Regions from separate parts of the Pseudomonas sp. o96-267 genome, predicted to be linked through region 1. Evidence: predicted binding sites of a transcription regulator. Region 1 holds the regulator's gene; each other region holds the start of a gene.
The links. The regulator sigma-54, encoded in region 1, starts transcription at its own class of promoters, with help from an activator protein. The targets are predictions, from matches to a motif close to ANTGGCATNNANNTTGCTNT.

Region 1 (7,215 bases):
GCCAACACCATGCCGATGAAGATGCCGGACACGACGATGATCGCCAGCGACATCACGCCAACCGCGAACAGTTGCTTGATCAACAGCTGCAAAGGCTTGCCGGCACGGCTGCGACCGAACAGAGCGCTGACCAGAAACAGCACCGAACGCCCCAGTGTCGCGACCACATCGATACCCGCACGACCGAACAGCCGCAGCCGTTCGAGCGGTGAATTTCTGCGCATCAACCTCTCCCCAACAGATCTTCGCGGTAGTCCGGCGCTGGAAAATGAAACGGCACCGGCCCATCCGGAATGCCCTTCATGAACTGGCGAATACGCGGATTATCCGACTCCATCAACTCGGCCGGAGTGCCCTGCCCCAACACCTGAGCATCACCGACGACATAGATGTAGTCGGCGATGCTGGCCGTTTCTGCAAGGTCGTGAGACACCACCACGCTGGTGATCCCCAGTGCATCGTTGAGCAGGCGGATCAGGCGCACCAGAACACCCATGGCGATGGGGTCCTGACCGACAAACGGCTCGTCATACAGCAGAATCTGCGGATCGAGCGCAATGGCTCGGGCCAGCGCGACACGGCGCTTCATGCCGCCAGACAGCTCGTCCGGCATCAGATCCAGCGCCCCGCGCAAGCCGACGGCCTGCAGTTTCATCAGGACGATGTCGCGGATCATTTCTTCAGGAAGCTTGGTGTGTACGCGCAGAGGGAACGCCACGTTCTCGAACACATCGAGATCGGTGAACAGCGCGCCGCTCTGGAACAGGACGCCCATCTGCTTGCGCATATCGAACAGTTCGTCGCGCGAGAGCTTCGGCAGACTGACTCCGTCGACGCGAACATCGCCTGCAGAAGGACGCAGCTCGGCAGCGATCAGGCGCAGCAGCGTGGTCTTGCCGCAGCCGGAGGGGCCCATGATGCCGGTGACCTTGCCGCGCGGAATGCGGATATCGACCTTGTCGAAAATCGATCGCGCGCCACGCTGAAAGCTGACGCCCTGCAACTCGATCGCGTACTCGTGCTCGGCGCTCATCTGAACTCCTTGAAAATAAGGCCTTCCTGGCAGACGCCGCCTCCAGAAGCGAAGACACGCACCATCCAGAGAGGGCCAAAATGGCCGCGAACTATAGCATTTGCCGAACATGCCGCCCAATAGCGCCCCAAAGCGGCGTTCAGACTTGCGACAGTTTCGACGTTGGCTCGTTGCACCGAGGGTGAGCGCGGGAAGCTTTTCCGTTTATAATCCCCGTCTTTTTTCGCCCGACAGCCTTACTCAATGAACCAGACCCGCGACCTGATTGATTCCGCGCAGCGCACCATCCGCCTCGAAATTGAAGCGGTGCAGGAGCTATTGCCCCGTATCAATGCCGACTTCATCAAGGCCTGCGAGCTGATTCTCAGCTGCAAGGGCCGCGTGGTCGTGGTTGGCATGGGCAAGTCCGGGCATATCGGCAACAAGATCGCTGCAACTCTGGCCAGCACCGGTACCACGTCGTTCTTTGTCCACCCGGCAGAAGCCAGCCATGGCGACATGGGCATGATCACCAAGGACGACATCGTTCTGGCACTGTCGAACTCTGGCTCGACCGCCGAGATCGTTACCCTGCTGCCACTGATCAAGCGCCTCGGTATCCGCCTGATCAGCATGACCGGTAACCCTGAGTCGCCGCTAGCCAAGGCCGCCGAGGTCAATCTGGATGCACGCGTCTCGCAGGAGGCCTGCCCGCTGAACCTGGCACCCACTTCCTCGACCACTGCCAGCCTGGTACTGGGCGACGCCCTGGCTATCGCCCTGCTCGAAGCGCGCGGCTTCACCGCCGAAGACTTCGCCTTCTCCCATCCGGGCGGCGCCCTTGGCCGGCGCCTGCTGCTCAAGGTAGAGAACGTGATGCACAGCGGCGAGAGCCTGCCTCAAGTCACCCGCGGCACCAGCCTGCGTGACGCCCTGCTGGAAATGACCCAGAAAGGCTTGGGCATGACCACCGTCCTGGAGGCTGATGGCCATCTGGCCGGGATCTTCACCGATGGCGACCTGCGCCGCGCACTGGACAAGGGCATCGATGTACGCGATGCCCGGATCGACGACGTGATGACGCCGCATGGCAAGACCATTCGCGCCGAGATGCTCGCCGCCGAAGCCCTGAAGATCATGGAAGACAACAAGATCAGCGCCCTGGTGGTAGTCGACGGCAATGATCGCCCGATCGGCGCGTTCAACCTCGGCGATCTGCTGCGCGCGGGAGTGATGTAATGAACGAACTGCTGCAGCGCGCACGCGCCGTGAAACTGGCGATCTTCGACGTCGATGGCGTATTGACTGACGGCCGCCTGTACTTTCTCGAAGACGGCAGCGAGTTCAAGACCTTCAACACGCTCGACGGCCACGGTATCAAGATGCTGATCAACTCGGGCGTGCGCACGGCCATCATCAGCGGCCGCAAGACACCAGTGGTGGAGCGCCGCGCCAACAACCTGGGCATCCAGCACCTGTTCCAGGGTCGTGAAGACAAACTCGTGGTACTCGACGGCCTGCTCGCCGAACTCGGCCTAAGCTATGAACAGGTCGCCTATCTTGGTGACGACCTGCCGGACCTTCCGGTGATTCGCCGTGTCGGATTGGGCATGGCCGTGGCCAGCGCCGACAGCTTCGTCCGCCAGCATGCCCACGGCGTAACCCAGGCGCGCGGCGGTGATGGTGCGGCGCGGGAATTCTGCGAACTGATCATGCGTGCCCAAGGCACACTGGATGCGGCCCATGCCGCCTACCTGTAGAGAACAGCATGCCGCGTAAAATCCTCAATACCCTGATCTTTGCTCTGATTGCAGTCGTCGTGGCCGCACTCGGTTACTGGAACCTTGCCCCGGACAGCGCGCGCCTGACCCAGCAGGCCAGCGATGACAGCGTCGTCGACTTCTATGCGGTAGGCGCGCGTACCGTGCAGTTCCAGGATGACGGCAAACTGCACTACCGCATGACCGCGGACAAGCTCGAACACATCAAAAGCACCGATATCACCCTGGTCGATACCCCCAAGCTGAAGCTATATCGCGGCACCGAGTTGCCCTGGGAAGTCACCAGTCAGCGTGCCGAAGTCTCGCCCGGCGGCGTCGAGGTAGAACTGATCGACGACGTGCGCATCGCCCGCACCGACGCCAAGAACCGTCCAACCATCATCACCAGCAGCCGCATGACCGTTATTCCTGACAAGGAATATGCGCAGACCGAGCAAGCCGTTAGAATCGTCGCGGCCAACGGGGTAACCACGGCACAAGGAATGAAAGCGTACTTGAATGACGGCAGGATGCTCCTGCAGTCCAACGTAAGAGGCCAGCATGAGGTTCGTTAATACCCTCCCCCTGATTCTCAGCCTCGGCGCCGCATTGGGAAGCGCGGCTGCCTGGGCACTGCCATCGGATCGCGATCAACCGATTCGCATCCAGGCCGACAGCGCAGAACTGGATGACCGACAAGGTGTAGCCGTCTACCGCGGCGATGTGATCATCACTCAGGGCACCCTGAAGATCACGGGCGACACCGTCACCATCACCCAGACCGCCAGTGGCGACATCGACGTCTTCACATCGGTCGGCAACCTGGCCTACTACGAGCAGAAGCCGGCTGTGGACAAGGACATCGTCAAGGCCTACGGCAAGACCATCCAGTACTTCGCCAGCAATGAGCGCATCGTACTGATCGACCAGGCCAAGGTGATTCAGGAAGGCAATACCTTCGAAGGCGAGAAGATCGTCTACGACACCCGCCGCCAGATCGTAAACGCCGGCCGCGCTACAGGCGGCAACGTCAGCACACCGCGCCCGCGTATCGACATGGTCATCCAACCGAAGAACAAACCCGCGGATCAGCAGCAGTAATGGCCATTCTCAAAGCCCAACACCTGGCGAAAAGTTACAAGAGCCGCCAGGTCGTGCGTGACGTCAGCCTGAGCATCGAAAGCGGTCAGATCGTTGGCCTGCTCGGCCCCAATGGTGCCGGCAAGACCACCTGCTTCTACATGATTGTCGGCCTGGTGCGCGCCGACCAAGGCCGCGTGCTGATCGACGACCTCGACGTCAGTCATCAGCCCATGCATGGCCGTGCTCGCGCGGGCATCGGCTACCTGCCGCAGGAAGCGTCGATCTTCCGCAAACTGTCGGTGGCCGACAACATCATGGCCATTCTCGAAACGCGCAAGGACCTGGACCGCGCCGGACGCCAGGCGGAGCTGGAAAACCTGCTGCAGGAATTCCATATCCACCATATCGCCGACAGCCTCGGCATGAGCCTGTCCGGCGGTGAGCGACGCCGCGTAGAGATTGCCAGAGCCTTGGCGACCAACCCCAAGTTCATTCTGCTCGACGAACCCTTTGCCGGTGTCGACCCGATTTCGGTTGGCGACATCAAGCAGATCATCCATCACCTCAAGACCAAGGGCATCGGCATTCTGATCACCGATCACAACGTGCGCGAAACCCTGGATATCTGCGAAACCGCCTACATCGTCAACGATGGGCAACTGATCGCCGAAGGTGACGCCGAGACCATCCTCGCCAACCAGACGGTGAAAGAGGTATACCTGGGCCACGAGTTCCGCCTGTAGGTCGCCGGCTATTTCGCTACAGAAATATTGCAACCCCTAGGCAAAAACGAGAAATTCAGGCATATAATTTGCTTCCTGGCGGCGCTTCGGCGCCCTGATGTGGAAGGCGTAACTCGCCAGTAAATTAAGGTCTGCAATGAAACCATCGCTAGTCCTCAAGATGGGCCAGCAGCTGACGATGACCCCGCAGCTGCAACAGGCTATCCGCCTCCTCCAACTGTCTACCCTGGACCTGCAACAGGAAATCCAGGAGGCGCTGGAGTCCAATCCCATGCTCGAGCGCCAGGAAGAAGGCGACGACTTCGACAACAGCGATCCAATGGCTGATGGCGCCGAAAGCGCCACTCCGACCCCGAACAAGGAAGAGAGCTACCAGGAAACCACCCCGACGGTGGATAACCTGGAAGAAGGTGACTGGGGCGAGCGCATTCCCAACGAGCTGCCAGTCGACACCGCCTGGGAAGACATCTACCAGACCAGCGCCAGCAGCCTGCCCAGCAACGATGATGACGAGTGGGACTTCACCACTCGCACCTCCAGCGGCGAAAGTCTGCACAGCCACCTGCTCTGGCAACTGAACCTGGCGCCCATGTCGGACAAGGATCGCCTGATCGCGGCCACCCTGATCGACTGCATCAACAACGACGGCTACCTCGAAGAAAACCTCGAGGAAGTGACCGAATCCTTCGACCCCGAACTGGATGTCGAACTGGATGAAGTGGAAGTGGTGCTGCACCGCATCCAGCAGTTCGAACCAGCAGGTATCGGCGCCCGTGACCTGCGCGAATGCCTGCTCCTGCAACTGCGTCAGTTGCCCGCTAACACCCCCTGGCTGAGCGAAACCCAGCGCGTGGTCGGCGATTACCTGGAACTGCTCGGCAGCCGCGATTACGCACAGCTGATGCGCCGCACCAAACTCAAGGAAGACGAGCTGCGTCAGGTCATCGACCTGATCCAGCGCCTGAATCCGCGACCGGGCTCGCAAATCGAGTCCAGCGAGCCGGAATACGTCGTACCGGACGTGATCGTGCGCAAGCACAACGACCGCTGGCTGGTGGAACTGAACCAGGAAGCCATGCCACGACTGAGGGTCAACCCGCAGTATGCCGGCTTCGTCAAACGCGCCGACTCCAGCGCCGACAACACCTTCATGCGCAACCAGTTGCAGGAGGCACGCTGGTTCATCAAGAGCCTGCAGAGCCGCAACGAAACGCTGATGAAAGTGGCCACGCAGATCGTCGAGCACCAACGTGGTTTTCTCGATTACGGCGACGAGGCGATGAAGCCTCTGGTCCTGCACGACATCGCCGAGGCGGTGGGCATGCATGAGTCGACGATCTCACGCGTGACCACGCAGAAATTCATGCACACGCCACGCGGTATTTACGAGCTGAAATATTTCTTCTCCAGCCACGTCAGCACCTCTGAAGGCGGCGAATGCTCGTCCACCGCGATCCGCGCCATCATCAAAAAACTGGTTGCTGCGGAAAACGCGAAAAAGCCATTGAGTGACAGCAAGATCGCTGGTTTACTGGAGGCACAAGGCATCCAAGTCGCCCGTCGGACGGTCGCCAAGTATCGCGAGTCCCTCGGTATAGCGCCCTCCAGTGAGCGCAAGCGACTGATGTAGGCCAGATCGACTGAAGGCACAAGGTCTTCAGGCCAAAGTGTTCCGGCGACGGGTCGAATAGGACCCGTCTCTTACACAAGGCAACAAGGAGAAAGCGGTATGCAAGTCAACATCAGTGGACATCAGCTGGATGTGACCGACGCCCTGCGTGACTACATCGGCGAGAAACTGGGCCGACTGGAACGCCACTTCGACAAGATCACCAACGTACAGGTGACCATGGAGGTCGAAAAACTCAAGCAGAAGATCGAAGCCACCCTGCACATCGCCGGCGGCGAAGTCGTCGCCAATGCCGAACATCAGGACATGTACGCTGCCATCGACCTGTTGGCCGATAAACTCGACCGTCAACTCATCAAGCACAAGGAAAAGCAGCTCGAACGCCTGCAAGGCGCCACGGCCCGCTGACATTCCCTATCCATGATCCGACTTGAAAATATCCTGACCCCCGGCCGTTCCCTGGTGAACGTGCCGGGCGGCAGCAAAAAACGTGTGCTCGAACAGATCGCCAATCTGGTTGCACGCGATCTGCCCGACCTGGATGCCCAGGACATCTTCGAAAGCCTCATCGCCCGCGAGAAGCTTGGCTCCACCGGCTTCGGCAACGGCATTGCCATTCCCCACTGCCGCCTGGCTGGCTGCAGTGCCCCGATCAGTGCAGTCCTGCACCTGGAGACGGCAGTCGACTTCGACGCCATCGACGGCGTGCCGGTCGATCTGCTGTTCGTACTTCTGGTGCCGGAGGCGGCAACCGATGCGCACCTCGAACTGCTGCGCCAGATTGCCAGCATGCTCGATCGCCAGGATGTACGTGAACGTCTGCGCCGGGCCAACAGCGGCGAAGATCTCTTTCAGGTCGTCGTGGACATTCAGAACGGTTAATAAACATGCGCCTGATCATCGTCAGCGGTCGCTCGGGCTCGGGCAAGAGCACCGCCCTCGATGTACTTGAGGACAACGGCTTCTACTGCATCGATAACCTGCCAG
Region 2 (7,215 bases), on a different contig from region 1:
CCATGAAGCTCAGGTCGAAATAGAGGAAGGCGGCAAACAGGGTGGGGGCGTGGCCGGCTTTCCAGAAACTTGTATTCATCGATCACCTCATCAGCGAGAAGGAGCCCGGCCAGGCGCGGCGAACCGTGGTCGTGGACACGGCGGCCGCGCCTGCCGGGAAGGCCGTGCACTTGTGGTGCAGGGCCCTGCGGCCGAAGCCACAGCAGGTTTGCGCGATTGCGGTGCAGGCTCGGATCGCGATGCCTGCGCCGGCCCCGGTCACTGGGGCGAACACGAAAAAAAAAACGCCGCTTCACCACAGGCCATGAAGGCGAGGTGAGGCGACGTCTTTGTCGTGAGGGAGGTGGCCGCCGTTGGCTACCTGGTGCGAGGGAATAAGCAAGAGCCGAGCCAACCGAGCAGAGGCCCTGGGATCAGGTGCTACGCACCTTCAATACGCGCAGTACTGCCGTAAAACGAGGCGTTTGCGCCGTCTATGCCCCCGAATGGGGCGATCGCTGCGTACTGAGAGTGGCTTGAGACTGGACGCTGGAAAGTTGGGCAACGCTGGTTGCGTGAGTGGGTAGCGGCGCGGTCAGCAGGGCGAGTGCCAGCAGATTGCTGAGCAGCCCCGCCTGACGGGCACGGCGGTAGGTGTCGGTCATCCTCGATCCCCCCTTTTTTCTGTTCTGACCTAGGCGTAGCAGACGAATGACAATGTGTCACGTTATTAGCAGCAATAACTGTGCAAGTTTTGCCAGACGCCTGTTCGCCCGGGGCCCTGAAGCATTGGAATCGCTGAGTCAGTCGAGCCGATTGACCTTGGGGAACTTGGCGCTGAAGGCTTCCGGCATCGGCACCACCTTCGACTGACGATAATCGAAGAACACGAAGCCGGACTTGGCCATGGCCACCAGCGTGCCGTCAGCCGGACGGGTGATGCGGAAGGTGATATCACCGCCATATCGGTTGAAATCCATCACGCCGACCTCGAACAGCAGCTGGTCGCGGGCATGGGCCTCGGCCCTGTAGGTGGTGGCCAGGTCGGTGACGATGATGCCAGTGCCTTTGCCGTCGGTTTCGCGAATGCCGAACTCGAAGAGGAAACGGGCGCGTGCCTCGGAAATCATCGAGATCATCGAGTCATTGCCCAGATGGTTGGCACCGTTGATGTCGGTAACGCGCACGGTCAGGTGAGTGCTGTAGCAGTACTGGTCTTCGGGAAAATCGAGGGTCAGGCGTGCCATGGTCGAGCCTTCGTCTAGGAGGGCGGCGATTGTAAACCGCCGCGTTCCTCAGCGGTGCAGGCTGTTGAGGTGATAGAACGTGACGCGACCACCTTCGCTATCCGCTCCGGAATTGTCCTGGATATAGGCGCCCGCCTTGAAGTACAGGTACTGCTTGCTCCAACTGCTGCTCAACTGGCGGTAGAGCGAGCCATTGTCGCCATCGGTGCTGGCCACGCTGATGCCGATGCGTCCGCTGGGCGTGACGCGCAGGTCGTAGCCGAAGCGCTCGCCAAGCTGGATGTTCTCGGCCAGCAGAATGTTTTGCACGTCGCTGTCGCCTGGGCGAGCGCGCAGCAGCAGCTCCACCCGGCCAACGCCACGTCGATAGTGATATTGCAGCTTGAGCAGCGGGTCGTTCTGGCTGCCCGGCACGTCGGTACTGTGGATCTGGCCGATCACCACCTTGTTGCGACTGGGCACCTGATCAACCTGCAGCACGGCGCTGAGGTAGCTGTCCGAACTGGCATGTAGCCAGTTGTCGAGTCTGCCGTCGTGCTGGGTTTCGCGTAGCTCGCTGCGTGGATAGCGGGTATCGGCTGTGGTCGAGCCGGTGACCGGCACCCAGAAGGTCACGCTGCCGTCGGCATTGCGCCGAAAGTAACGACTTGTATAGCTGTTATTCAGCCGTTCGGTGGTGATAGTGGTCGGCGCTGGTTCGGTGGGAATCGACAGATTCCAGGTGGTGAGGTCGAGCACGGGGTTCTCTGCTTGTCGGTTGAGGGCCCTTGTTCGTCCCTGCAAAGGGCCAGAGGTTCCGCCGCCCCAGCCCTTGAGCCAGAGCGGTTTTGACCCTCAGGCGGCCGGGCGCTGCTGGCGCTGGTAGAGAAACTCCAGCACGGCGGTACGGTAGGCGTGGTACTGCGAGTCATTGGCCAGCGCCAGGCGGTCGCGCGGGCGCGGCAGGTCGACGGCGAGGATTTCGCCGACGGTGGCGGCCGGGCCGTTGGTCATCATCACGATGCGATCGGACAGGAGCACGGCCTCGTCGACGTCATGGGTGACCATCACCACGGTGCTCTGGGTCTGCCCGACGATGCGCAGCAGCTCGTCCTGCAGATGTGCACGGGTCAGGGCATCGAGGGCGCCGAACGGCTCGTCCATCAGCAGCACCTTGGGCTCCATGGCCAGGGCACGGGCGATGCCGACGCGCTGCTTCATGCCGCCAGAGATCTCGTTGGGATGCTTGTGCATGGCATGGCTGAGGCCGACCATGTTCAGCGCCTGCTCGGTGCGGGCCTTGAGCTGGGCCTTGCTTTCGCGCGCGCCGAAGACCTTTTCCACGGCCAGGTGGACGTTGCCGAAGCAGGTCATCCAGGGCAGCAGGCTGTGGTTCTGGAACACCACGGCGCGTTCGGGGCCGGGGCCGTCGATCTCGCGGCCATTGCAGATCAGCCCGCCTTCGTTGGCGTCGAGCAGGCCGGCGATCAGGTTGAGCACGGTGGATTTGCCGCAGCCGGAGTGGCCGATCAGTGCGACGAACTCGCCGCGGGCGATGCTCAGGTTGACGTCTGCCAGTGCCTGGAAGCGGCCTTTCTTGGTGTCGAAGTGCTTGCTGACAGCGGTCAGCTCCACGAATTTGTCCATCGGAGTTCTCCCGTTCTGGCGCTGTGCCCCGGATTTAGTCAGAGGCACTTTAATTTAAAACAACGACTTGGCGTCTACTATTGAACTGATTTGTAAGCTTGCGTAGCCCCGATGCAATCCGGGGAAACGGAGATCGCGTTCCCGGATTGCATCCGGGCTACGGGGTTGGGCGAATGCGCCTCTTCAGCTTGCGTAGTCAAAGCGTTTGGCGATCAACAGCAGCATCTGCTCCAGCGCCAGGCCCACCAGGCCGACGATGATGATGGCGATGAGAATGTGCTCGACGTTGAGGTTGTTCCATTCGTCCCACACCCAGAAGCCCAGACCAATGCCGCCGGTGAGCATCTCGGCGGCGACGATCACCAGCCAGGCCACGCCAATGGCCAGGCGGATGCCGGTCATCAGGTGCGGCAGCACGGCGGGAAACAGGATGCGCGTCAGCACCTTGAACTCCGACAGCTTGAGTACGCGGGCCACGTTCAGGTAGTCCTGCGGCACGCTGGCCACGCCGGCTGCGGTGTTGAGGATGATCGGCCAGATCGAGCTGATGAAAATGACCCAGATCGACGCCGGGCCGGCCGCCTCGAACACCAGCAGGCCGATCGGCAGCCAGGCTAGCGGCGAGACCGGCCGCAGCAAGCTGATGATCGGTGCCAGCATCCCCGCGAGAAAGGCGAAGCGGCCGATGGCGAACCCCAGGGGAATGCCCACCAGCGCCGCCAGGCCGAAGCCGACCCCGACGCGGCCGAGCGAGTTGAGGATGTTCCAGCCGATGCCCATGTCGTTGGGGCCGTTGTCGTAGAAAGGATCAGCGAACAGCACCAGGGCGGCTTGCCAGGTGCTCAAGGGGCCGGGCAGGCCCTCGCTGTATTGCGCCAGCAGCGACCAGAAGCCGATGAAGGCGACGATACCCAGCAGCGGGGCGATGCCGGCCTTGAGCAGGCTACCCAGTGCGGCGGCACTGGGTAGCAAGGCCTGCGCAGAGAGGCGCGGCTTGGCGATTGGCGGCAGTGGTGTTTTCAGGGGCGCATTCATGGTCACCTCCGGTCAGGCTTTGATGGCGAAGGAGTCGGCGTAGGCGGCCGGATTGCTGCCGTCCCAGACCACGCCGTCGATCAACGTGCTGCTGCGCAGCGGGCTGCTCGGCACGGCCAGCTTGAGGGCGCTGGCAGCCTCGGCGTAGAGCGCGGTCTGGTTGATCTGCGCGGCCACGGCGGCGTAATCCGGCGCATCCTTGAGCAGGCCCCAGCGCTTGAATTGGGTGAGGAACCACATGCCGTCGGAGTGATAGGGAAAGTTGACGCTGCCGTCCTTGCAGAAGGCCATGGCATGTTCGTCCTTCCAGCTGTTGCCGAGGCCGTCCTCGTACTGGGCGAGAAAGCGCGGCTCGATCACCTGCACCGGCGCGTTGACGTAGGCCTTGCCGGAAATCAGCTTGGCGGTGCTCTTGCGGTTCTCCTCGCTGGCCTCGATGAAGCGGCTGGCATCGAGAATCGCCATGATCAGCGCGCGCGCCGCGTTGGGATACTGCTCGATAAAGGCGCGGGTGGTGCCAAGCACCTTCTCCGGGTGATCCGGCCAGATCTGCTGGGTGGTGGTGGCGGTGAAGCCGATCTTGTCGAAGATCGCCCGCGCGCCCCAGGGCTCGCCGACGCAGAAGCCATCCATGTTGCCGACACGCATATTGGCGACCATCTGCGGCGGCGGCACGACGATGGTCTTCACATCGCTCATGGGGTTGATGCCGACACTGGCCAGCCAGTAATACAGCCACATGGCGTGGGTACCAGTTGGGAATGTCTGGGCGAAGGTCAGCGGATTGCCGCCTTTTTTCACGTGTTCGGCCAGTTGCGCACCGTTGGTCACACCGGCCTCACGCAGTTGCTTGGACAGGGTGATGGCCTGGCCATTCTGGTTCAGCCCCATCAGCACTGCCATGTCCCGCTGTGGCCCCGCCAGGCCGAGCTGAGCGCCGTACATCATGCCGTAGAGCACATGAGCAGCATCCAGTTCGCCAGTGTTGAGCTTGTCGCGCACGCCGGCCCAGGAGGCCTCCTTGCTCGGATTGATGGTCAGCCCGTACTTCTCGCCGAAACCCTGGGTGGCGGCGACCACCACCGAAGCGCAATCGGTCAGGGGAATGAAGCCGACGTTTAGCGCGGCTTTTTCCGGCGCGTCGGAGCCGGCCGCCCAGGCTGCACTGCGCAGCGAAGCCGGCGCCGACAGGCCGAGTGCGGCGATGCCGCTCACGGCGCCGGCCAGGGCGATGGATTGCTTGAGGAAATTGCGGCGGCTGGTGGCCAGGGGCTTGTTCGAATCACGATCGGTCATGGGTCTAATCCTTGTCAGGCGCATAAACAAAAAACGGCGTACGCCAGGCCGCCTCAATGAGAGGAAGGTGACCTGACGGACGCCGTTGTCCGTGATCCTCGGCCCGCCGCCGTTGGCGTGCTACGCAGGATGGTTGACAGGGACTTAGCAAGGGGCTTGCCAGCTTTTGTGCGCAGCGGCCGAGTAGCGGCATGTGGCACCTGACAGGTAGTGGCCGGATACCAGCTTTCCAGAGGCTAGCTGTTTAGGATCAATAAGTTGCAGCTGTGTTCTGAGAGAATTTTGAAGTGTGTGGAGCGAGCGCAGGCTTGGCTCACCCCACATGCTTCTGAGCCAATGCCGTGCATGAGCGGGCGTCGCTGAGCCTTTTTGGTTCGTAGCGCACTCTCAGGACGCCGGTTGAACGCGCGCCTCCTCGACGAAGTCGCGCAGCCAGCGCAGCACTTCGACGGCTTCCCAGCGAGCCGGATCGAACAGCGCATAGGCCAGACCCTGGTAGCCGACCACATCCAGTTGCCGATGGTAGCCGGCGCGCTGCAGCAGCGCCTCGATCTCGGCGAAGCAGGTATTGAAGTGCTGACGATTGAAAGGGGTGTGGCTCTCGGTGACGATGCCCTCGAGCTGTAGTTCCTCGACCATCTCGCGTACCCGCTCCAGCGGCATGCGGTTCACTCGGTGTTTTAGCTGCAGTACGTCCAGCATGATGGCGCTCCTGTGCAATCGATCATTTACCTGCGATATAGCCTAATCGAAAAATACTGTACAAATAAACAGTATTGGGTGATATTGGCCTCACTTAGGCGACAACAACCCGTCCACCACCTGAAGGTGGGCGCCTTGCGAGGGGGTATTGGCAATGCAACAGATGCTGATGACGATTGTGCTATTGGCCCTGCTGAGCGGCTGCGCGCAACCGCAGATTGATCGACCACAGGCCAACGGTGCCTACCTGGTGATCGAGGGCGAGCAGGCCTGGGCCGTACTGGTCTCCGATGGCCAGCGTGTCGAGGAGACGGGCATAGTGCTCGACGTGATTCGACTGCCCAGCCATCACTCCAACATTGCCGCCAGTTACGTGATCGAAACGCCCAACTGCGGCAAGCTGCAGTGGCTGACCGAGCGTCATGGCGCTGCAGAGGGTGAAACCACGCTGTTGCCGGCCGCCTTCAACGAGCAACTGAGCAAGCCCGGCTGCGTGCTCGCGCAAGGCCTGAGCCGAGCCTGGACGGCCCTGGATTATTCCGGCTGACCCGTAGGGTGCGCCGCGCGCACCGACATTCGCCGGCGGGTTAATTGGCTAGACGCGCAAAGAAAACGCGCCGCGACCTCAACGGAAGCGGCGCTTTTCATTTATGGGTTACCGAATGCTTACAGCAGGTGTTGCTTGTCCATCTCGATGGCGGCATCGAGGGTTTCCAGCAGCGCCTTGCGCACCTTCAGCTTGGTGTTCTTGTGCGCGGTCATGTTGATCTTCTTCATCTGCTGCGCCACCGCCTGAGCGGTAGCCTGCAATTGCTCGGCCGGCACCACCTTGTCCAGGAAGCCGGCATCTACCGCGCCAGCCGGGTCGAACATCTCGCCATTGATCACCGAACGGTGGAACGCAGACTTGCGCAGACGATCACGAGCCAGCTCGATACCGACGTGGTGCATGGTCATGCCGATCTGCACTTCATTCAGGCCGATATTGAACGGACCCTCCACGCCGATACGGTAATCGGCCGACAGCAGGATGAACGCACCCTTGGCCACGGCATGACCGGCACAGGCGACGATGATCGGGTAGGGGTGAGCGAGCATGCGCCGCGCCAGGGTAGAGCCAGCAGCGACCAGGTTGATTGCATTCTGCGGGCCCGAGGTCATCACCTTCAGGTCATAGCCGCCGGAAAGAATCCCCGGCTGGCCGGTGATGACGACGATGGCGCGATCCTGTTCGGCGCGGTCGAGGGCGGCATTGAACGCAGCGATCACGTCAGGCGAGATGGCGTTGACCTTGCCATTGCTCAGGGTGAGGGTGGCGATGCCGTCGTCG
Region 3 (7,215 bases), on a different contig from region 1:
TGCGCGACAGCACGCAGCGCCTGGCCGGCCTCTTCGAGCAGCGCTTCAGCAGCGGTTTGCAGGTGCGCAGCGACGAGCGTGTCGCGGTTGGTAGCCTGCAGACCCCGGCCCTCTATCTGGGTGCGACCCGGCTGAACAACGACTTCAGTGAGGTCGACGACTTTACTCGCATGACCGCTGGCGTTGCCACGGTGTTCGTGCGCGACGGTGAAGAGTTTGTGCGCATCACCACCTCGCTGACCAAGCAGGACGGTACTCGTGCGCTGGGTACCGTGCTGGACCACCAGCATCCGGCTTATCAGAAACTCCTGGCAGGCCAGGGTTATGTTGGCCGCGCGCTGCTGTTCGACCGCTTCTACATGACCCAGTACACCCCGGTGCGCGATACCGGTGGGCGGGTGATCGCGGTGCTGTTCGTTGGCTTCGACTACACCGACGCGCAGAACCTGCAAATGCGCAACCTCTCCGATTTCCGCATCGGCAGCACTGGTTCGCTTGCGCTGCTCGACGAGCAGGGCAAGTGGCTGGTGGCTCCGGCCGGTGCCGCCACTATGAGCAGCCTGCCTGCGGCGCTTACCGAGTTGATCGCCAGCCCCGGCAAGGGCGGTTTCTGGAGTGATGGTCATGACGAGTTCTACAGCGTGGCCATGCCGTTTGCCGGCGGCCCCTGGACGGTGCTGGCGAGCATGCCGCGCGAGGAAATCCAGGCGGTCACCTGGCGCGTCGGCACCCAGCTGGCTATCGGCAGTGCGCTGACCCTGTTGCTGGCGGTGATCGCCGTGGTCTGGTTGCTGCGACGCAAGCTGCGGCCGCTGGGCGATCTGGTGCAACAGGCGCAGGCGCTCGGTGCTGGTGATCTCGGCGCGCGCATGGCGCAGTCCAGTGATGATGAGATTGGTGAGCTGGCGCGCAGCTTCAACCGCATGGGCGAGGCGCTGGCGAACATGGTCGCGGGCATTCGCAGTGCGGCTCAGGATGTCAGTGCGCGCTCGCAGTCTATGTCGGCGCTGTCGCGCGATGCCTACCAGGGGATCGATCAGCAGTCGGGCGAGATCAGCAGCATGGCCGGCGCGGTGGAGGAGTTCAGCGCCACTTCGCAGAACATCGCCGACAATATGCGCAGTACCGAGCGTCTGGCCAGTGCCAACGCCCAACAGACCCGTATCGGTCGTACCTCGATGGATCAGGCCTCCGAGGCACTGGTGCAGATTGCCGAGGCGCTGGAGCAGACCTCCACAGTGATCAATGGTCTTGGCCAGCGCTCGCAGGAAATTGGCGGCATCGTCAGCGTGATCACCGCAATTGCCGACCAGACCAACCTGCTGGCGCTCAACGCCGCCATCGAGGCTGCACGTGCCGGCGAGCAGGGTCGTGGTTTTGCCGTGGTCGCCGACGAGGTGCGCAACCTGGCCGGGCGTACCCGCGAGGCGACCAACGAGATTTCCACCATGATTGGCAGCATCCAGAGCGAGACCAGCAGCGCCATCGCCACCATGGAGCAGGGCCGGCAACTGATGCAGGACGGTCTTGAGCGCAACGCCAAGGTGGCTTCAGCGCTGGCACAGATCAGCGAGCAGAGCGAGGCGGCGGGCGAGCAGTTCGCTGCCATCACCACCGCCACCAGCGAGCAGAGCAGCACCGCGACCGTGCTTAGCTCCAATCTGCAGAGTATCGCCCAGGCCAACGGTGAGCAGCGTGAAGTGGTGGCCAACCTGGCCGATACCGCGCGCGAGCTGGATCGCCTGGCCGCTCAGCTGCGTCAGGAGGTCGAGCGCTTTCGCTGAGTTACCCCGCTGCCGGGCGGTACTGCAGCGCTTCAGCCAGGTGGGCGCGGCTGATCTGCTGCTCGCTCGCCAGGTCGGCCAGAGTGCGCGCGACCTTGAGTACGCGATGGGCCGCGCGCAGGGACAGCCCGAGACGTTCGCAGGCGTTTTCCAGCCACTGGCGATCCGCGTCGCTCAATGCGCAGTGTTGGCGCAGACCGGGTAGGTCGAGAAAGGCGTTGGCCACGCCCTGGCGTTGCAGTTGGCGCTCACGTGCCTGCGCCACCTTGGCTGCTGCCTGTGCAGTGCTTTCGCCATCCTGCGGCGGGGCATTCAGGGCTGTGGTTTCGCGGGCGACCGTCAGGTGCAGGTCGATGCGATCAAGGAGCGGGCCAGACAACTTGGCGCGGTAGCGCTGGATCTGCTCCGGGGTACAGCGACAGCGGTTGCTCGGGTCGCCGAGGTAGCCGCAAGGGCAGGGATTCATGGCGGCAACGAGCTGAAAACGAGCGGGAAAGCGCACCTTGTCGCGTGCTCGGGCAATGACGATGTGGCCACTTTCCAGCGGTTCGCGCAGCACTTCCAGCACTTTCCTGTCGAATTCCGGTAGCTCATCGAGGAACAGGATGCCCATATGGGCCAACGTTATCTCGCCAGGCTGCGGGCGACTGCCGCCACCCACCAATGCCGGTCCGGAGGCGCTGTGGTGCGGGGTGCGAAAGGGTCGCTGCGGCCAGTGCTGCAGCGGCGTATGGCTGGCCACCGAATGGATCGCGGCGACCTGCAGCGCCGCGTTTTCGTCCAGCGCAGGTAGCAGGCCTGGCAGGCGGCTGGCCAGCAGGGTTTTGCCAGTGCCGGGGGGGCCGCTGAGCAGCAGGTTGGGCGAGCCGGCGGCCGCGACCAGCAACGCCCGTTTGGCGGCCAACTGGCCCTGCACTTCGGCCAGGTCCGGATAGGGTAGGCTTTGCCTGAGCAGGCCCTGGGCTGCGTAAGGTTCGAGAGGGGAGCTGCCGTTGAGGTGCGCGGCGATCTGCAGCAAGTGCTCGACGGCGATTACCTTCAGCCCCGAGGCCAGGCTCGCCTCTTCGGCATTGGCCTGCGGCACCAAGAGGGTGCGTCCGGCTGCGCGTGCGGCCAGGGCGGCCGGCAATACGCCTTGCACAGGGCGCACCGCGCCGGACAGTGCCAGCTCGCCCAGGCATTCGTATTCATCCAGCGATTGAGCCGGTACCTGACCGCTGGCCGCGAGAATTCCTAGGGCGATGGCGAGGTCGAAGCGACCACCGTCTTTTGGCAGATCTGCAGGCGCAAGATTCAAGGTGATGCGTTTGCTGGGGAACTCGAAGGCAGCATTGAGGATGGCGCTGCGTACGCGATCCTTGCTCTCCTTGACTGCGGTTTCCGGCAGACCCACCAGGGTCAGAGAGGGCAGGCCGTTGGCCAGGTGCGCCTCGACGGTGACGGCCGGTGCTTCTACACCGACCTGGGCACGGCTGTGAACGATGGCCAGGGACATGATCGCTCCTTGATCAAGTGGGGTGCAGTACCTGTAGGAGCGGCTGCGGTCGCGAAGCCTGTCGCGGCTAAAGCCACTCCTACAACATAACCTCAGTCTACGGCGGTGAGCTTGGCTTCCAGTTCCGCGACCTTGGCTTCCAACGCTTCGAGGCGAGCGCGGGTGCGGGCGAGAACCACCATCTGGCTGTCGAACTCTTCCCGGCTGACCAGATCGAGCTTGCTGAAGCCGCTCTGCAGCAGGGCCTTGAACTGCGCCTCCAGTTCGGCGCGCGGCAGTGGGCTGTCGCCACTGAGCAAGCGCGAGGCATGGCTACTGAGGGTGTCGAGCAAAGCTTTGGGCGGCAGCATGGGCAGGTTCCAGATACAGACGGCGGCAGTGTAGCACGCAGCCGCAGGCGCGGCGGTCGAGCACGGGTTGCACGATTTTTGAGCATTGCGGAATGTGTCGATGCACTGGATTGGTGCGATGCATTCGGTGCGAATGACCGCTCATCAGTGCTCGAAGCAGGTAAAGGCCTGAAAGATGGCGCTTTTACGTGAGCTGGCAAGCTTTCTGCTTAGACCCCATCGACGCTTGCACCGATGCAGTTCCGGTGCGGCAGGCGAAGCGGGGGAGTGTTTCGTCGGGAGCGGTTGGTGGGTATCGGCCACGCCAGGCTGGAGCGGTCGGTGCATTACAAAAGCCAGACACTGCGCTTAGACTTGAGCCGGGTTCGCAATTCCTGGGGCAAGTCCACCTTAAACGGGAGAAAGTTTCATGAAGCTAGTCACTGCCATCATCAAGCCGTTCAAGCTCGACGACGTGCGCGAGTCGCTGTCTGAGATCGGCGTGCAGGGCATTACCGTCACCGAGGTCAAGGGCTTCGGCCGTCAGAAAGGCCATACCGAGTTGTATCGCGGTGCCGAGTACGTGGTCGACTTCCTGCCCAAGGTGAAGATCGACGTGGCCATCGCTGACGATCAGCTGGATCGCGTGATCGAGGCCATCACCAAGGCTGCCAACACCGGCAAGATCGGCGACGGCAAAATTTTCGTAGTCAACCTGGAACAGGCGATTCGTATCCGTACCGGCGAAACCGATACCGACGCGATTTAACAAGCCTCCGAACCCCACGCCCCAGGAGTAAACCCATGACTCTGCGAACTTTCGCAGGGCTAGGAGCCCTTTTGTCCTCGAATTATGGCCTTGCGCTGTTTTCGAGGGCGAATGCCGGAGCTGGCGATACCCTCGCCGCTCTGCTGTGCCAGACCCTCTTCAGGTCTCGCGCTTGGCCTAGTGATGGGAATGCCTGGTCGCCTCACGGTGCAGGGGTTCCGGTGATCCAGAACGAGCGTGGCAACGACCTGTAAAGCATGCGGAACGCGTCCGGCGCCAACCTGGACGTTTCTACCGAACAGCGCACAACAAAAGCGCCGGCAAGAGGTGAAAAATGGATAACACAGCATTGACTGCATTGCAGTACGGCTTCGATACCTTCTACTTTCTGATCTGTGGTGCCCTGGTAATGTGGATGGCAGCTGGCTTTGCCATGCTCGAATCCGGCCTGGTGCGTGCCAAGAACACCACCGAGATCCTGACCAAGAACGTGGCGCTGTATGCCACCGCCAGCGTGATGTACCTGCTGGTCGGTTACTACATCATGTACTCCAGCCCGGAAGGCGGCATCTTCCCTAGCCTGGGTTTCCTGATCGGTGACGAGAACACCGCCGAGGCCGTTCTGGCTGGTGGCGAGGATGCACCCTACTACTCGGCCCGTTCGGACTTCTTCTTCCAGATCGTGTTTGCCGCGACCTGCATGTCGATCGTTTCCGGCGCTGTCGCTGAACGCATGAAGCTGTGGGCCTTCCTGGCCTTCGCCGTGGTCATGACTGGCTTCATCTACCCGATCCAGGGTTTCTGGAAGTGGGGCGGTGGTTTCCTGGATGCAGCCGGTTACCTCGACTACGCCGGCTCCGGTATCGTGCACATGGCCGGTGCTTCGGCCGCTCTGGCGGGTGTGATCCTGCTCGGCGCTCGTAAGGGTAAATACGGTCCGAACGGTCAGGTCAACGCGATTCCGGGCGCTAACCTGCCGCTGGCTACCCTCGGTACCTTCATCCTGTGGATGGGCTGGTTCGGTTTCAACGGCGGCTCGCAGCTCAAGATGAGCACCATCGAAGACGCCAACGCCGTCGCTCAGGTGTTCACCAACACCAACATGGCTGCTGCCGGTGGTCTGATCGTTGCGCTGATCATTGCCCGTATCCTGTTCGGCAAGGCTGACCTGACCATGGCCCTGAACGGTGCCCTGGCTGGCCTGGTCGCCATCACCGCGGAGCCGCTAACTCCGAGTGCTCTGCAGGCCACCCTGATCGGTGGTGTAGGTGGTGCGCTGGTGGTCTTCTCGATCCTGGGTCTGGATAAAGTGAAGATCGACGACCCGGTCGGTGCCATTTCCGTACACGGTGTGGTTGGCATCTGGGGCATCCTGGCTGTCTGCCTGACCAACGACGAAGCTTCGCTGGGTGCTCAGCTGCTGGGTATCGTCAGCATCTTCGCCTGGGTCTTCATCGCCAGCCTGATCGTGTGGAGCATCATCAAGGCGGTGATCGGTCTGCGCGTCAGCGAAGAAGAGGAATACGAGGGTGTGGACATCGCCGAATGCGGCATGGAAGCCTACCCGGAGTTCACCGGCAAGAAATAAGCTTCGCTGGGAATGACAGGGGCGCCTTCGGGCGCCCTTTGTTTTTTCTGACAGCACGCTAGAATGCGCGCGCTGGAGCCATCGAGAGTGAGAGCGGCATGTGGCAGCAACGCATCATCAGCCTGCGTCCGCGCGAGCGCGGTTTTCATCTGGTGACCGAAGAAGTGCTGGCAGCATTGCCGGAACTGGCGCAGGTGCGTGTTGGTCTGTTGCATCTGTGGCTGCAGCACACCTCGGCATCGCTGACGGTCAACGAGAACGCCGATCCTGCGGTACGCCGCGATTTCGAGCGTTTCTTCAACCGTCTGGTGCCGCAGGGTGAGACGGGCTACGAGCACGATTACGAAGGGCCGGATGATCTGCCGGCGCACTTCAAGGGCAGTTTGCTGGGCTTTCAGCTACAGCTGCCGATACAGCAGGGACGGCTGGCGCTTGGGACCTGGCAAGGGATCTACCTCGGTGAGCATCGCGATCATGGCGGTGCTCGGCGAATGGTGGCGACCTTGCATGGCGAGGCTATTTGAATTTTTTCCGGTCGAGCGGTGCACATCGCGCGACTGGGCTATAACTAACCTGCTTTTCGCAAGTCATGAGGTTGAACATGAGCGACGAAGACCTGGAACAAGACGATCTGGACGGGGCTGACGAGGACGATGGCGAGGGCCTGGCTGCTGCCGATGATGGTGACAGTGGCGACGATGACGGCGGCGGCGAAGTCGTAGCCAGCGGCAAGAAGAGCAAGGCCAAAGCCGTTGAAGTCGATGAGATGCCCAGCATCGAAGCCAAGCAGAAGGAGCGAGATGCCCTGGCCAAGGCCATGGAAGAGTTTCTTTCCCAGGGCGGCAAGGTGCAGGAGGTGGAGCCCAACGTGGTCGCCGACCCACCCAAGAAGCCCGACAGCAAATACGGCAGCCGTCCCATCTGAGGACGGCGTGCTGCAAGAACCCGCCCCTCGTGGCGGGTTTTTTGTGCCTGTCATCCCGGGTTTCCCCTTTGGGCCGCCGTTGCGCGACGTTAGGGATGGTGCGGTGGCAAGTAGGGTGCGCCGCGCACCGAGCTTGTCGTGTATCAGGCGGTGCGCGCAGCGCACCCTACGGGGTTTAGCGCGTCCAGTTGGAAAGTAGCGCTGGCAACTCGGCCAGGCTGCTGATCTGCGCATCTGGTGTAGTCTCACCTTCCCAGGCTCGGCCTTGCGGGTTGAACCAGATCGCGCGCATGCCGGCTGCCTGAGCGCCGGCAATGTCATCGCT
Region 4 (7,215 bases), on a different contig from region 1:
GACGCTGTAGTACAGGTCGTATTCCAGCGGGTGTACGAAGGTACGTACCTTGATTTCTTCTTCGGACTTCAGCTCGATGTAGGCATCGATGAAGTCGTCGGAGAACACGCCGCCCTTGGTCAGGAACGCGCGGCCCTTGTCCAGCTCTTCCAGGGCTTCTTTCAGGCTGCCGCACACTTGCGGGATCAGCTTGCCTTCTTCCGGCGGCAGGTCGTACAGGTTCTTGTCGGCAGCATCGCCCGGGTGGATCTTGTTCTGGATGCCGTCGATACCGGCCATCAGCAGAGCTGCGAAGGCCAGGTAGGGGTTGGCAGCCGGGTCCGGGAAGCGTGCTTCGATACGGCGAGCTTTCGGGCTGGCAACGTACGGGATACGGATCGAAGCGGAGCGGTTGCGAGCCGAGTAGGCCAGCATGACCGGAGCTTCGAAGCCCGGAACCAGACGCTTGTAGGAGTTGGTCGACGGGTTGGTGAAGCCGTTCAGGGCCTTACCGTGCTTGATGATGCCGCCGATGAAGTACAGAGCGGTCTCGGACAGACCGGCATAGCCTTCACCTGCGAAGGTGTTCTTGCCGTCTTTGGAGATCGACATGTGCACATGCATGCCCGAACCGTTGTCGCCGTAAAGCGGCTTCGGCATGAAGGTAGCGGTTTTGCCGTAGGCATCGGCTACGTTGTGCACGCAGTACTTCAGGGTCTGAACTTCGTCAGCCTTGGCGACCAGAGTGTTGAACTTCACGCCGATTTCGTTCTGACCGGCAGTGGCCACTTCGTGGTGGTGCACTTCGACGACCAGGCCCATTTCTTCCATGGCGTTGCACATGGCAGTACGGATTTCGTGGTCGTGGTCGCACGGCGGAACCGGGAAGTAACCGCCTTTGACGGCTGGACGGTGGCCCTTGTTGCCGCCTTCGACGTCGCCGTCGGTCATCCAGGAACCTTGCTCGGAGTAGATCTTGAACATCGAGCCGGAGATGTCGGACTTGAACTTCACTTCGTCGAAGATGAAGAACTCGGGCTCCGGGCCAACGAATACGGTGTCACCGATGCCGGTGCCTTTGAGGAACTCTTCAGCGCGCTTGGCGATGGAGCGCGGGTCGCGGTCGTAGCCTTGCATGGTGCTCGGCTCGATGATGTCGCAGACCAGGATCAGGGTCGGCTCTTCGGTGAACGGGTCCAGAACGGCGGTATCGTCTACCGGCATCAGGATCATGTCGGAGGCTTCGATGCCTTTCCAGCCATGGATGGACGAGCCGTCGAACATTTTGCCGTGCTCGAAGAAATCTTCGTCCAGGGCGTCACGGGCCGGCATGGTCACGTGGTGCTGCTTGCCCTTGGTATCGGTGAAGCGCAGGTCTACCCACTTCACGTCGTGTTCTTTGATCAGTTGAACAGCCTTAGACATGTTGTCCTCCAGGTGGAAAAGGCTCTTATCGATAAGCCTTGAATATGCGGTGAAGCCCGGCGGGATAGTCCTCCAGGGCGACCTGCCTCACAAGGGAGCAAATTGCATGCCAGTGCCCTTTATTGGGCAGAGGCCGCGAAACTCAGGTGCTGCGCCGTCTGCACGGCAATTCGCTGGAAATATTTGCACCATTTAAGGGCCTTTAATTTCACAAAAGATCCATTTTGGTGCGCTGTATGGGTGGTGCAGTATTTTTGGTCAAAGCTTGAACAATTTCCGCTATAATCCGCGCCCCTGTTTTTTCGTCCCCCAAGCGGGCGCTCTATTCATGAAGCTCATCGTCAAAGTTTTCCCTGAAATCACCATCAAGAGTCGCCCGGTGCGCAAGCAGTTCATCCGCCAGTTGGGGAAGAACATTCGCTCCGTGCTGCGCGATCTTGACCCCGAACTGCGGGTGACCGGTGTCTGGGACAACCTTGAGGTCGAGACCGACCTGGACGATCCCAAGCTGCTCGCCGAGATGACTGAGCGCCTGCGTAACACGCCGGGCATCGGCCTGTTCCTCGAGGTCAATGAATACCCGCTGGGCGATCTGGACGACATCACCGAACACTGCAAGCGTCACTACGCCGACCAGTTACCGGGCAAGGTCTTCGCTGTGCGCTGCAAGCGCGGTGGCAAGCACGCGTTCTCCTCCATCGACGTCGAGCGTCACGTCGGTTCGCGTCTGCGCCTGGAGTGCGGTGCTGCCGGCATCGACCTGAAGAAGCCGGACGTCGAAGTGCGCATGGAGATTCGCGACCAGCGCCTGTTCGTGGTGCATAACCGCCACGAAGGCCTCGGCGGTTACCCGCTGGGCTCGCTGGAACAGACCCTGGTGTTGATGAGCGGCGGCTTCGACTCCACCGTCGCGGCCTATCAGATGATGCGCCGCGGCCTGGTCAGCCACTTCTGCTTCTTCAATCTCGGTGGCCGTGCCCATGAATTGGGCGTGATGGAAGTGGCGCACTATATATGGCAGAAATTCGGCCGCTCGCAGCGTGTGTTGTTCGTCAGCGTGCCGTTCGAGGAAGTGGTCGGCGAGATTCTCGGTAAGGTCGACAACAGCCAGATGGGGGTGATCCTCAAGCGCATGATGCTGCGAGCCGCCACCCGTGTTGCCGAAAAACTGCAGATCGAAGCGCTGGTCACCGGCGAGGCGATCAGCCAGGTCTCCAGCCAGACTCTGACCAATCTGGCGGTGATCGATTCGGCAACCGACATGCTGGTCATGCGCCCGCTGATTGCCAGCCACAAGCAGGACATCATCGACACCGCCACGCAGATCGGTACCGCCGAGTTCGCCAAGAACATGCCCGAGTACTGCGGCGTGATCTCGGTCAACCCGACCACCAAGGCCCGTGGCTATCGCGTGGAGAAGGAAGAGGCCCAGTTCGACATGGCCATCCTCGAGCGTGCTCTGGAGCGCGCCACCCAACTGCCCATCGACCGCGTGATCGACGAGTTGGGCAAGGACGTGCAGGTCGAGGAAGTAGGTGAAGCGCTGACTGGCCAGATCGTCATCGATATCCGTCACCCCGACGCCGCTGAAGACGAGCCCCTGGCGGTGCCGGGCATCGAAGTGCAGGCGCTGCCGTTCTACGCGCTGAACAACAAATTCAAGGAACTGGATGAGAACCGCCAGTACCTGCTGTATTGCGACAAGGGCGTCATGAGCCGCCTGCACGCCCACCATCTGCTGAGCGAGGGACATGCCAATGTGCGCGTTTATCGTCCGGCATAGGACGCCGGGGCTTAATGGCGGGAGTATCCGCCATCGCCCTCCCGACCCGGGGCACCTCTAAAAACTACCTGCGTTGTCATTGCTGCGTTAAAAACAAGCTCAAAATGCTCATTTACAACTTGTAAACTCCGCTTTTTCGCTTGTTTCTGCCTTGCACTGACTGCCTCGCCTACGTTTTTAGAGGTACCCCGATCAGCTCGCTGATCCCAGTTTCTTCATATTCGTCGTCCAGGCTGGGCGACACACCGAATCCTCTGATCGAGATACACACAGTGATCGAAAATCTGCGCAACATCGCCATCATCGCCCACGTCGACCATGGCAAAACCACCCTCGTCGACGCCCTGCTGCGTCAGTCCGGCACCTTGGAACGTAACGAGCTCAACGACGAGCGCGTGATGGACAGCAACGACCAGGAAAAAGAGCGCGGCATCACCATTCTGGCGAAGAACACCGCCATCAAGTGGAACGACTACCGCATCAACATCGTCGACACCCCCGGCCACGCCGACTTCGGTGGCGAAGTTGAGCGCGTCATGTCGATGGTCGACTCCGTACTGCTGGTGGTTGATGCCCAGGACGGCCCGATGCCGCAAACCCGCTTCGTGACCAAGAAGGCCTTCGAAGCCGGCCTCAAACCGATCGTCGTGATCAACAAGATCGACCGTCCGGGCGCACGCCCTGACTGGGTCATGGACCAGATCTTCGACCTGTTCGACAACCTCGGCGCCACCGATGAGCAGCTCGACTTCCAGGTCGTCTACGCCAGCGCCCTGAACGGCATCGCCGGTCTCGACCATGCCGACATGGCCGAAGACCTGACCCCGCTGTACCAGGCCATCGTCGACCACGTACCGGCTCCGAACGTCGACCTCGACGGCCCGTTCCAGATGCAGATCTCCGCACTGGACTACAACAGCTTCCTCGGCATCATCGGCGTTGGCCGTATTGCCCGTGGCAAGGTCAAGCCGAACACTACGGTCATTGCCATCGACGTCGACGGCAAGAAGCGTAACGGCCGCGTCCTCAAACTGATGGGTCACCACGGCCTGCACCGCGTAGACGTCGAAGAAGCCACCGCTGGTGACATCGTCTGCGTCAGCGGTATGGATCAGCTGTTCATCTCCGACACCCTGTGCGACATCAACCACGTCGAAGCGATGAAGCCGCTGACCGTTGACGAGCCGACCGTCTCGATGACCTTCCAGGTCAACGACTCGCCGTTCTGCGGTAAAGAAGGCAAGTTCGTCACCAGCCGTAACATCAAAGAGCGTCTAGACAAGGAGCTGCTGTACAACGTGGCCCTGCGCGTTGAAGAAGGCGACAGCGCCGACAAGTTCAAGGTCTCCGGCCGTGGTGAGCTGCACCTCTCGGTACTGATCGAAACCATGCGTCGCGAAGGCTTCGAAATGGGTGTTGGCCGTCCGGAAGTGATCATCCGTGAAGTCAACGGCGTCAAGCAGGAGCCGTTCGAGAACGTCACCATCGACATCCCTGAAGAATCCCAGGGCAAGGTCATGGAAGAAATGGGCCTGCGTAAGGGCGACCTGACCAACATGTCGCCGGACGGCAAAGGTCGCGTGCGCCTGGAATACAACATCCCGGCTCGCGGTCTGATCGGTTTCCGTAACCAGTTCCTGACTCTGACCAACGGCGCCGGCATCCTGACCTCGATCTTCGACCGTTACGACACCGTCAAGCCGGGCAGCATGTCTGGCCGTCAGAACGGCGTACTGGTCTCGATCGATACCGGCAAGGCGCTGACCTACTCCCTGGAAACCCTGCAGGCGCGCGGCAAGCTGTTCGTCGAGCACGGCCAGGAAATCTACAACGGTCAGATCGTCGGCCTGAACAGCCGCGACAACGACCTGGGCGTGAACCCCACCAAGGGCAAGAAGCTCGACAACATGCGTGCTTCGGGCAAGGACGAAACCATCGCCCTAGTTCCGCCGGTTCGCTTCACTCTGGAGCAGGCTCTGGAATTCATCCAGGATGACGAGCTGTGCGAAGTGACGCCGAAGTCGATCCGTCTGCGTAAGAAGATCCTCGACGAAGGCGAGCGTACCCGCGCTGCCAAGAAAGCCAACAAGGCCTGACGCTTAGCGACTAGCCTCGGCTGTAAATAAAAAGCCCCGCCAGAGCGATCTGGCGGGGCTTTTTGTTGTGGATGCCGTTAGTGCTCGGTAGGAGCGGCTTCAGTCGCGCTGCGGCCGGCAGGCCAGCAACCCATAAGCTGCCAGCCCGATCACCACCAGCAGGCTGAGCGTCATCACTCGCCTGCCACCTGGCGCAGCGATTGCGCTGGGGTGTCGCCGAGGTTGTTGAGCAGGCGCTCGCTGTACCAGTCGAGAAAGTTGATCACGCCGAACTCGTAGGTCTTCGAGTACGGGCCAGGCTGGTAGGCGGTGGAGTTGATGCCGCGCTGATTTTCCTCGGCCAGGCGGCGGTCCTGGTCGTTGGTGGCGTCCCATACCTGGCGCAGGCGAGCGACGTCGTAGTCGACGCCTTCGACGGCGTCCTTGTGCACCAGCCACTTGGTAGTGACCATGGTTTGCTGCGCGCTGATCGGCCAAACGGTGAAGACGATCAGGTGGTCGCCCATGCAGTGGTTCCACGAGTGCGGCAGATGCAGGATGCGCATGGAGCCCAGGTCCGGGTCGGTGATGCGGCCCATGAGTTTCTTGCAGCCTTGTTTGCCGTCCATGGTCATGGACACGGTGCCCTTGAGCAACGGCATGCGCACGATACGGTTGCGCAGGCCGAAGCTGGCGTGAGCGTAAGGAATCTTGTCCTTGTCCCAGCGAGTGGTGCACTCGGCGACCTGATCTTTGAACGCCTGGCTGGCGCGCGGATCGGTGACGTCATCCCATTCCAGCAGGGTGTTGAGCAGTTCCGGGTGCGAACCGTTGCAGTGGTAGCACTCGCGGTTGTTCTCGATCACCAGCTTCCAGTTGGCCTTTTCCATCAGGGTGGTCTGCACGGCCACCTTGGTGTTCTCCATGTCGTACGGTTCCATGTAGTGCGCCAGGGTGGCGAGGAACTCGTCGATGGCCGGCGGGTTTTCCGCCAGGGAGATGAAGATGTAGCCGCCGGCGGTTTTGCACTGCACCGGTTTCAGGCTGTAGTCCTTGAGGTCGAAGTCGGCGCCCATTTCAGTGCCGGCGAACAGCAGGCGGCCGTCCAGCTCGTAGGTCCACTGGTGGTAGGGGCAGACCAGCTTGGCCACCTTGCCCTTGTCGCTCACGCACAGGCGCGAGCCGCGATGGCGGCAGACGTTATGGAAGGCGTGGATCTGGCCTTCAGCGCCGCGGATGACCAGGATCGGGTTGTCGCCGATCTGCAGGGTGAGGAAGTTGCCTTTGGCCGGAATCTCGCAGGTCATGCCGGCGATCAGCCATTCCTTGTGGAAGATCTCCTGCATGTCGACCTGAAACAGGCGTTCGTCGCTGTAGAACGGCTGCGGCAGGGAGAATGTACGGTCGCGATCGTGCAGCATCTGCGCAGTAGCCTTGCGCGCGGGCTCCAGCGGGTCGCCCAGGCTCAGATTTTGGGTGCAGTCCATGGTGGCTCCTCATTGGCGGGCGCCTCGCGCCTGCCGGAAATAGTGGCTGATACGGTATGTGCCGCAAGGTCTCGATCAATCGCTGCTGCCTGCAATGGGCGTGCATGCTTGGTGAGCGGAGTGTGGAGCCGGCACAAGGTAAAACCTTATCCATGGGCGACATGGCCAGATTTGTTTCCGACGCGCCAGGCCCCGTGCTATCGGGCAGGTCGCGATAAGCATGCGGATGTCGCAGGTAGATAAATGACAGCCGGCGGCCTTTCGCACAATTCGCCGCATATGGGCCGATATCCGGCCGCGTGGAGAGCCGTTCATGACCGCCAACGCCTTCCTCAATCCGGTTACGACGCAAACCTGGACCAACGGCCGCCATCTGGTGCGTTGCGTCAAGGTGATCCAGGAAACCTGGGACGTGCGCACCTTCTGCTTCATGGCCGATCAGCCGGTACTGTTCTTCTTCAAGCCG

Region 2: a site for sigma-54 is predicted at 5,328-5,347, ahead of EGJ86_RS05810 (CmpA/NrtA family ABC transporter substrate-binding protein). Genes of this name have one in related genera too.
Region 3: a site for sigma-54 is predicted at 3,822-3,841, ahead of glnK (P-II family nitrogen regulator). Genes of this name have one in related genera too.
Region 4: a site for sigma-54 is predicted at 1,499-1,518, ahead of glnA (glutamate--ammonia ligase). Genes of this name have one in related genera too.

Annotation. Positions count from the first base shown of each region.
Region 1 is NZ_RHQP01000002.1:71,593-78,807, forward strand. It holds gene mlaE (lipid asymmetry maintenance ABC transporter permease subunit MlaE) at 1-224, opposite strand, end outside; gene EGJ86_RS01775 (ABC transporter ATP-binding protein) at 224-1,033, opposite strand; gene EGJ86_RS01780 (KpsF/GutQ family sugar-phosphate isomerase) at 1,277-2,251, shown strand; gene EGJ86_RS01785 (HAD family hydrolase) at 2,251-2,772, shown strand; gene lptC (LPS export ABC transporter periplasmic protein LptC) at 2,781-3,347, shown strand; gene lptA (lipopolysaccharide transport periplasmic protein LptA) at 3,334-3,873, shown strand; gene lptB (LPS export ABC transporter ATP-binding protein) at 3,873-4,598, shown strand; gene EGJ86_RS01805 (RNA polymerase factor sigma-54) at 4,735-6,228, shown strand; gene hpf (ribosome hibernation-promoting factor, HPF/YfiA family) at 6,328-6,636, shown strand; gene ptsN (PTS IIA-like nitrogen regulatory protein PtsN) at 6,649-7,110, shown strand; gene rapZ (RNase adapter RapZ) at 7,116-7,215, shown strand, end outside.
Region 2 is NZ_RHQP01000006.1:116,091-123,305, forward strand. It holds gene EGJ86_RS05785 (NarK/NasA family nitrate transporter) at 1-79, opposite strand, end outside; gene EGJ86_RS05790 (thioesterase family protein) at 783-1,226, opposite strand; gene EGJ86_RS05795 (polysaccharide lyase family 7 protein) at 1,275-1,964, opposite strand; gene EGJ86_RS05800 (ABC transporter ATP-binding protein) at 2,061-2,852, opposite strand; gene ntrB (nitrate ABC transporter permease) at 3,036-3,887, opposite strand; gene EGJ86_RS05810 (CmpA/NrtA family ABC transporter substrate-binding protein) at 3,900-5,183, opposite strand; gene EGJ86_RS05815 (transcriptional regulator) at 5,571-5,885, opposite strand; gene EGJ86_RS05820 (hypothetical protein) at 6,040-6,432, shown strand; gene EGJ86_RS05825 (crotonase/enoyl-CoA hydratase family protein) at 6,552-7,215, opposite strand, start outside.
Region 3 is NZ_RHQP01000014.1:81,914-89,128, reverse strand. It holds partial or broken gene EGJ86_RS25635 (Cache 3/Cache 2 fusion domain-containing protein) at 1-926, shown strand, start outside; gene EGJ86_RS25630 (methyl-accepting chemotaxis protein) at 924-1,784, shown strand; gene EGJ86_RS11935 (YifB family Mg chelatase-like AAA ATPase) at 1,786-3,279, opposite strand; gene EGJ86_RS11930 (accessory factor UbiK family protein) at 3,372-3,629, opposite strand; gene glnK (P-II family nitrogen regulator) at 4,039-4,377, shown strand; gene EGJ86_RS11920 (ammonium transporter) at 4,712-5,965, shown strand; gene EGJ86_RS11915 (secondary thiamine-phosphate synthase enzyme YjbQ) at 6,064-6,489, shown strand; gene sutA (transcriptional regulator SutA) at 6,567-6,890, shown strand; gene EGJ86_RS11905 (HAD family hydrolase) at 7,066-7,215, opposite strand, start outside.
Region 4 is NZ_RHQP01000033.1:27,598-34,812, reverse strand. It holds gene glnA (glutamate--ammonia ligase) at 1-1,404, opposite strand, end outside; gene thiI (tRNA uracil 4-sulfurtransferase ThiI) at 1,733-3,187, shown strand; gene typA (translational GTPase TypA) at 3,460-5,283, shown strand; gene gbcA (glycine-betaine demethylase subunit GbcA) at 5,457-6,749, opposite strand; partial or broken gene gbcB (glycine-betaine demethylase subunit GbcB) at 7,063-7,215, shown strand, end outside.